Regions from separate parts of the Agromyces sp. NPDC057679 genome, predicted to be linked through region 1. Evidence: riboswitches for the same ligand, from Rfam matches in the RefSeq annotation. Region 1 holds a riboswitch; the other holds the start of a gene.
What was found. A riboswitch is a leader RNA that binds a small molecule or an ion and turns the genes downstream of it on or off. The one in region 1 is predicted to bind thiamine pyrophosphate.
Positions count from the first base shown of each region.

Region 2: it holds a riboswitch for thiamine pyrophosphate, as region 1 does, so the genes downstream of both, ACFVAJ_RS15635 (ECF transporter S component) here and thiM (hydroxyethylthiazole kinase) in region 1, are expected to answer to the same signal.

Region 1 covers NZ_JBHVIK010000002.1:701,914-705,311, forward strand. The annotation lists gene thiE (thiamine phosphate synthase) at 1-426, opposite strand, end outside; gene thiM (hydroxyethylthiazole kinase) at 423-1,283, opposite strand; TPP riboswitch at 1,274-1,369, opposite strand; gene ACFVAJ_RS10185 (dihydrofolate reductase family protein) at 1,480-2,061, shown strand; gene ACFVAJ_RS10190 (LVIVD repeat-containing protein) at 2,369-3,398, shown strand, end outside.
Region 2 covers NZ_JBHVIK010000003.1:564,525-567,922, forward strand. The annotation lists gene ACFVAJ_RS15630 (ABC transporter ATP-binding protein) at 1-796, opposite strand, end outside; gene ACFVAJ_RS15635 (ECF transporter S component) at 799-1,434, opposite strand; TPP riboswitch at 1,473-1,582, opposite strand; gene ACFVAJ_RS15640 (hypothetical protein) at 1,648-1,983, opposite strand; gene ACFVAJ_RS15645 (DNA polymerase IV) at 1,994-3,352, opposite strand.

The DNA of each region.
Region 1 (3,398 bases):
GATCACCCCGACACCGAGGTAGTCGACCGTGCCGCGCGGCAGCCTGGCCACGGCGTCGAGATGGGCGCGGCTGTTGGCGGTGAGCCCGACGATCGCGTCGGCGCCGAGCCGCTCGCGGGCGGCCACGACAGTCGCGTCGCCTTGGCCGAGGTGCACCCCGTCGACGCGCACGCCGGCGGCGCGCGCGGCGAGCGCGACGTCGAGACGGTCGTTCACGAGCAGCGTCGCCCGCCCGTCGATCGCCTCGGCGAGCGCCGTGAGCTGCGCGAGCAGCTCGGATGCCTCGGCGTGCTTGTCGCGCAGCTGCACCACGCGCACGCCCCCGTCGACGGCGCGGGCGACGACGTCGACGACGCCGCGCTCGCCGCAGAGCACCGGGTCGGTGACGAGGTAGAGGGAGAGGTCGAGGGCGGTGCGGGCGGTCATGCGACGGCTCCCGCGGCGGCCGTGGCATCCTCGAGCAGTTCGACCGAGCCGGCGACGCGCGCCCGCTCGGCGAGCGTCGCACCATCGACCGCCGCGAGCGCGTCGATGAAGCGCGGGGCGAAGCTGCCGGGGCCGCTCGCGCCCTCGGCGGCGAGCTCGGCGGCGACGGTGTAGACGAGGTTCGCCGCGACCGTCGCCTCGAAGGGGTCGTCGCTCGTCGCGAGGAACGCCGCGGTCACCGCGCCGAGCGCGCAGCCGCCGCCCGTGACGCGGGTGAGCAGGGCGTCGCCGTTCGCGATGCGGGCCGTGCGCGTGCCGTCGGTGATGAGGTCGACCGGGCCCGAGACGGCGACGACCGCGCCGAAGCGGGCCGCGAGCTGCGCCGCGGCGCCGGCCGCGGCCTCCGTCGTGTCGGCGGCGTCGACGCCGCGACCGCCGGCTCCGCCCCCCGCGAGCGCGAGGATCTCGCTCGCGTTGCCGCGGATCGCCGTCGGCCCGAACTCGACGAGCTCGTGCGCGAGGGCGGTGCGGATCGGCAGTGCGCCGATCGCGACGGGGTCGAGCACCCACGGCGTGCCCGCCTCGCGTGCGGCGGCGACCGCTTCGCGGGAGGCATCCCGCTGCTGCGGATTCGGCGTGCCGAGGTTCACGAGCAGGGCGCTCGCGATGCGCGCGAACGGGCCCGCCTCGCCGACGATGTCGACCATCGCGGGGGCGGCGCCGACGGCGAGCAGCACATTCGCCGTGAAGTTCGTCACCACCGTGTTCGTGATGCACTGCACGAGCGGCGGGCTCGTGCGCAGTCGATCGAGCAGCAGTGCGCTCGAGTGGGCAGGGTCGTGCAGGCGCGCGCTCATGGCGACATCCCTTCGCTAGTCCGAACTAGATCAGGTTCGACGGGTGTGATCTCAGCCGCGCGAGCGCGGCACCCCGTGTCACTGCGAGCGAGCCTAGTGCAGCACGAGGAAGTTTTTCGGAGTCGATGTCGATCGCAGCCGTTCCCGTTCGACGCCACAATGAGACGGAAGTTCCGTCGCCACGAAAGGACACGTCATGCGCACCCTCATCGTCAGCGAGTTCATCAGCCTCGACGGCGTCGTCGACTCTCCCGGAGGCGGCTCGCACCCGCGCGCCGGCTGGACCTTCAAGGAGGTGCCGTTCGTCGAAGAGGCGTACGCGATCAAGGGCTCCGAGCAGCTCGAGGCCACGGCGATGCTGCTCGGCCGGGTCAGCTACGACGAGTTCGCCCCGGTCTGGCCCACGATGGTCGACGAGTTCGCCGAGTACAACGCGATGCCGAAGTACGTGGTCTCCTCGACCCTCACCGATGAGGCGCTCCTGCCCGAGTGGCAGAACTGCCACGTGCTGCGAACGCTCGACGACGTCGCCGAGCTCAAGGCCGGCGACGGCGGCCCGATCATCGTGCACGGCAGCGCGACGCTCGCGCAGGGGCTCGCCGCGGCCGGGCTCGTCGACCGCTACCACCTGCTCGTCTTCCCCGTGCTGCTCGGCAGCGGCAAGCGGCTCTTCGGCGACGACCCGGGGCTCACCACCAAGCTCGACCTCGTCGAACACGAGGCCTACTCGAACGGCATCGTGAAGGCCGTCTACGACGTGGCGCGGCCGGTCGCCTAGCGAGGTCGGAGCGTCCCGAGACGCGAGGGCCGGGCGGTGCATCCCGCCCGGCCCTCGCGTCGGTTTCGAGATTTCTGCTGCGCCGACCACCCTCTTCTCGCTACGTTGGGGGAATTGGTCGGCCTTCCGGGGCCGCGCGCGAGCACGGGGTTTCAGCTGCGCGTCCATCGGAGGGCTCGATCGTTCTGTTGCAACGACGTAGTTCCAGACGAGATGAGGGCCAGCGATGAGATTCCACCACCGACCCCCGCGAGCGCGAACACGCGCGCTCGCCGCCGCCGGAGCGCTGTTGCTCGGCGCATCCCTGATGACCGCCACCGCGGCAGTCGCAGACGACGACCCCCGCGTCGACCTGCCCGCGGGCCTCTTCGACGCCGGGCTCGCGACGAGCGGCATCGACCTGCTGTCGAGCACGCCGGGAGCCGGCCCGTTCGCCTCCGGCTCCATCAACTCCGACCTCGCATTCTCCGGCGACCACGCGATCGTCGGCAGCTACCAGGGGTTCCAGGTGTACGACGTCTCCGACCCGGCGGCGCCCGTGCTGCAGAAGTCGTTCCTCTGCCCGGGCGGCCAGGGCGACGTGTCGGTCTACGGCGACCTGCTGTTCATGTCGGTGGAGCAGACCCTCGGCCGCATCGACTGCGGGACGCAGGGCACGGGCAACACCCCGGTGAGCGCCGAGCGGTTCCGCGGCGTGCGCATCTTCGACATCAGCGACGTCGACAACCCGGTGCAGCTGCCGGGCGTGCAGACCTGCCGCGGTTCGCACACGCACACCGTGGTGGCCGATCCCGACGATGCCGAGAACGTCTACATCTACAACTCGGGCACGGCCGGCGTCCGCTCGGCGATGGAGCTCCCCGGCTGCCAGAACGCGACGCTGACGGCCGACCCGGTGACCACGGGCGACCCGACGCAGTGGCGCATCGACGTCATCAAGGTGCCGCTCGACGCCCCCGAGACGGCCGCGGTCGTGAGCCAGCCGCGCATCTTCACGAACCCCGACACGGGCGCGTACAACGGTCTGCAGAACACCCTCGGCGGGCAGATGCACCCGAGCGGCACGGTCTACAGCCCGACGCCGAACACCAACACGTGCCACGACATCACCGCGTACCCCGAGATCGGGCTCGCGGCGGGCGCGTGCCAGGGCAACGGCATCCTGCTCGACATCAGCGACCCGGTGAACCCGGTTCGCATCGACGCGGTCGCCGACCCGAACTTCTCGTACTGGCACTCGGCGACGTTCAACAACGACGGCACGAAGGTCATCTTCACCGATGAGTGGGGCGGCGGATCCGGCGCTCGCTGCCGTGCGACCGACCAGCCCCAGTGGG
Region 2 (3,398 bases), on a different contig from region 1:
GCCCGCCGACGTCGTCAGCGGCGGTGCCGGGCAGCGGGACGCCCGGCACCCAGACGCCCGCATCGAGGAGGACCTGACGCTGCGTGACGAGGACCTCGCGCGGCGCGCCGTCGGCGAGCAGGCGCCCGTCGCGTCCGAGCACGACGACCCGATCGACGAGGTCGAGCCAGACGTCGACGCGGTGCTCGACGACGACGAGCGTCGCCCGGGTGCGGTCGAGCACGCGCCCGACCGCGTCACGCACTTCGCGCACGCCGTCGGGGTCGAGGTTCGCGGTGGGCTCGTCGAGCAGCAGGAGCCCCGGACGCATCGCGATCGCCCCCGCGAGGGCGAGCCGCTGCTTCTGCCCGCCCGAGAGCGCCGAGCTCGGGTGGTCGAGGGGCAGGTCGAGGCCGACGTCGGCGAGCGACGCGCGGACGCGGGGCCAGATCTCGTCGCGCGGCACGCCGAGGTTCTCGCAGCCGAAGGCGACGTCGTCGCCGACGCGGGCGAGGATCACCTGCGAGTCGGGATCCTGGAGGACGAGTCCGGCGCGGCCCCGCGCCGCCGACGGCGCGACACCGTCGACGGTGAGTTCGCCGTACTGCTCGCCCTCGTCCTCGCCGCCGTGCACGCCGGCGAGGGCGTGGAGCAGCGTCGACTTGCCGGCCCCGGAAGGCCCGAGGAGGAGCACCCGCTCCCCCGCGTGGATGCGCAGGTCGAGCTGCTCCACGGCGGGGCGGAGCCGGGAGGCGTGACGCCATCCCCAGCCGCGCGCCTCGACCGCGGCCGGCGACGACACCGACGATTCGGGCATGCTCACACCCGCTGCGTGACGTCCTGGCCCGCGGCGAAGCGACTGAGCGCCCCGGTCGCCGCGAGGGCGCGCACGAGCAACCATCCGACGAGGCCGGCGAGCACCGCGCCCGACACGACGACGGTGCCGAAGTAGAGCGCGAGGAACTCGGCCGACTTCTGCAGGTTGCCCGAGGTGAAGAGCTCGAGCGTCCACGCGGCGGCGCCGGCCGCGGCACCCGCGAGCATCGCCTGCGTCAGGCCGAACCGGCGGTAGAGGAACAGCGCGAAGACGAGCTCGGCTCCGAGGCCCTGAGCGAGGCCCGAGTAGATCGTCTCGATGCCCCACTGGTTGCCGACGAGCGCCGAGACCATCGCGGCGACGAGTTCGACGAAGAGCGCGGCACCGGGCTTGCGGATGATGAGGCCGCCGAGGACGCCGCCGATGAGCCAGATGCCGACGGCGATACCGCCGAGCCCCGGCGTCACCGCGTCGGCGGCGACGAACCAGGCGTAGCCGATGTTGTTCCAGAACAGGAACAGGAGGCCCGTTGCGACGGCGATGACGGCGGCCACGACGATGTCGACGACGCGCCAGCGGAAGTCGCGCTTCGGCGCGGCCTCACGTGCGGACGGAGTGATGGGTGCGGTGGTGTGCACTGTCGTGCCCTTTCGATTCGTGGAAAGAGGCACGGGATATTGAGATGATCTGCCCTCCCTGCGCTGGCATGACCCAGATCAGGTTCGACGGTCGAAGGTTGAGAACCTTCCTCTCAGCCCGGCTCACCGGACTCCCGTGTTCGCAGACGAGTATACGCCCGACGAGTCGACCCGCGCCGACGCGGCAGACCGTGACGACGGTCTGCGGGGCCCTCAGCGCTTGAGCGCGCGGATGACCCAGCGCAGCGCCTTGCCGGTCACCCACACGAGCGGCGTGACGACGAGGATGAGCCCGATCAGGTTCGGCTCGAAGCGCACCTCGCCCCCGGCGCGGCCGACGTATGCGCCGAGCGGAATGGACAGGCCGCCGCCACCGCCGCCGCCGGCCTGGTCGCCGCTCTCGTCGCTGCCGCTGCCGGCGCCGAAGCCGTAGTAGCCGAGGGCCACGGGCACGACCTTGGTGCCGTCGAGGTCGACGGGCTCGCCGTACGAGGTCTTCACGCCGACACCGGCGACGGTCTCTGCCAGTTCGAGTACGAGATCAGCCATGCCCGCCACGCTACCCGCCGAACTGGGTTCGATCCACCCCTGCGCGCCCTTCGGCCGCCTCGGCTGCCTCGGCGCGTTCGGCGTCGAGGCGTGCCCGCCCCTCGGCGTCGACCGGCTTCCGGCGCATCGACGGCACCCGGGCGGCGCCCCCGTCGGCGCCGCCGGGCCGTACGAGCGCCGCCGGGCGCACCGCTCCTCGGCCGAATCGCGCGGTGACCTCGTCGACCGCGCGCTCGGCCTCGCGCCACTCCTCGTCGGGATCCCACAGCATGGCACCGCCGCCCGAGGGGCGCAGGTGCTCGGCGCGCACGCCGATCAGCCGGATGCGCGCACCGTCGCCGAGCAGTTCGGGCAGGGCCGCCTGCGCCTCGTCGTAGATGCGACGCGCGACGTCGGTGGGTTCGCCGAGCGTCCGCGAACGCGTGACCGTGCGGAAGTCGCCGTAGCGGAGCTTCAGGACGACCGTGCGGCCCACGAGGCCGGCGCGCCGCAACCGCACGGCGACGTCGTCGGACAGCCGGAGCAGTTCGCGCCGGATCTGCTCGGGGTCGGTGAGGTCGTGCCCGAAGGTCACCTCGTGGCCGATGCTCTTCTCGGATCGCGTCGTCTCGACGTCTCGCGGGTCGATGCCGTCGGCGAGCCGGGTCAGCCGTGCCGCGAGCGACGGACCGACCGCCCGCTCGAGCGCGTCGGCGGGCATCGCCGCGACATCTCCGACCGTGCGCAGCCCGAGTCGCAGGAGCGACTCCTCGGTCACCCGCCCGACGCCCCACAGCGCGGAGACGGGCAGCGGGTGCAGGAACGCCACCGTGTCGGAGGCCGGAACGACGAGCATGCCGTCGGGCTTGGCACGGCTCGAGGCGACCTTGGCGACGTACTTCGACGCGGCCACCCCGATCGAACAGGTGAGGCCGGTCTCGCGCTGCACGCGCTGACGGATCGTCCACGCGATCTCGGCGGGGCTGCCGTGCAGGCGCCGCGCGCCCGAGACGTCGAGGAACGCCTCGTCGATCGAGAGCGGTTCGACGAGCGGGGTGATCGACTCGAAGATGCCCATGACCTCTTTCGAGTACCGCGAGTAGCTCGCGTAGTCGCCGCGGAGCACGACCGCATTCGGGCAGCGCTGCAGCGCGATCGACATCGGCATCGCCGAGTTCACGCCGTAGCGGCGGGCCTCGTAGCTCGCGGCCGACACGACGCCCCGGCCCGCGGTGCCGCCGACGAGCACGGGTCTGCCGCGCAGTTCGGGTCGCTTGAGCAGTTCGACCGAGACGAAGAAGGCGTCCATGTCGACATGCAGGATCGGGGTCGCCGAATCGTCGACGGGACCCGTCGTCACCTGGCGCGACGAGCCGTCCTGCTTGCTCATGATCCGACCCTAACCGAGCCCGCCGACACCGGCCGGCCGCTGCGTG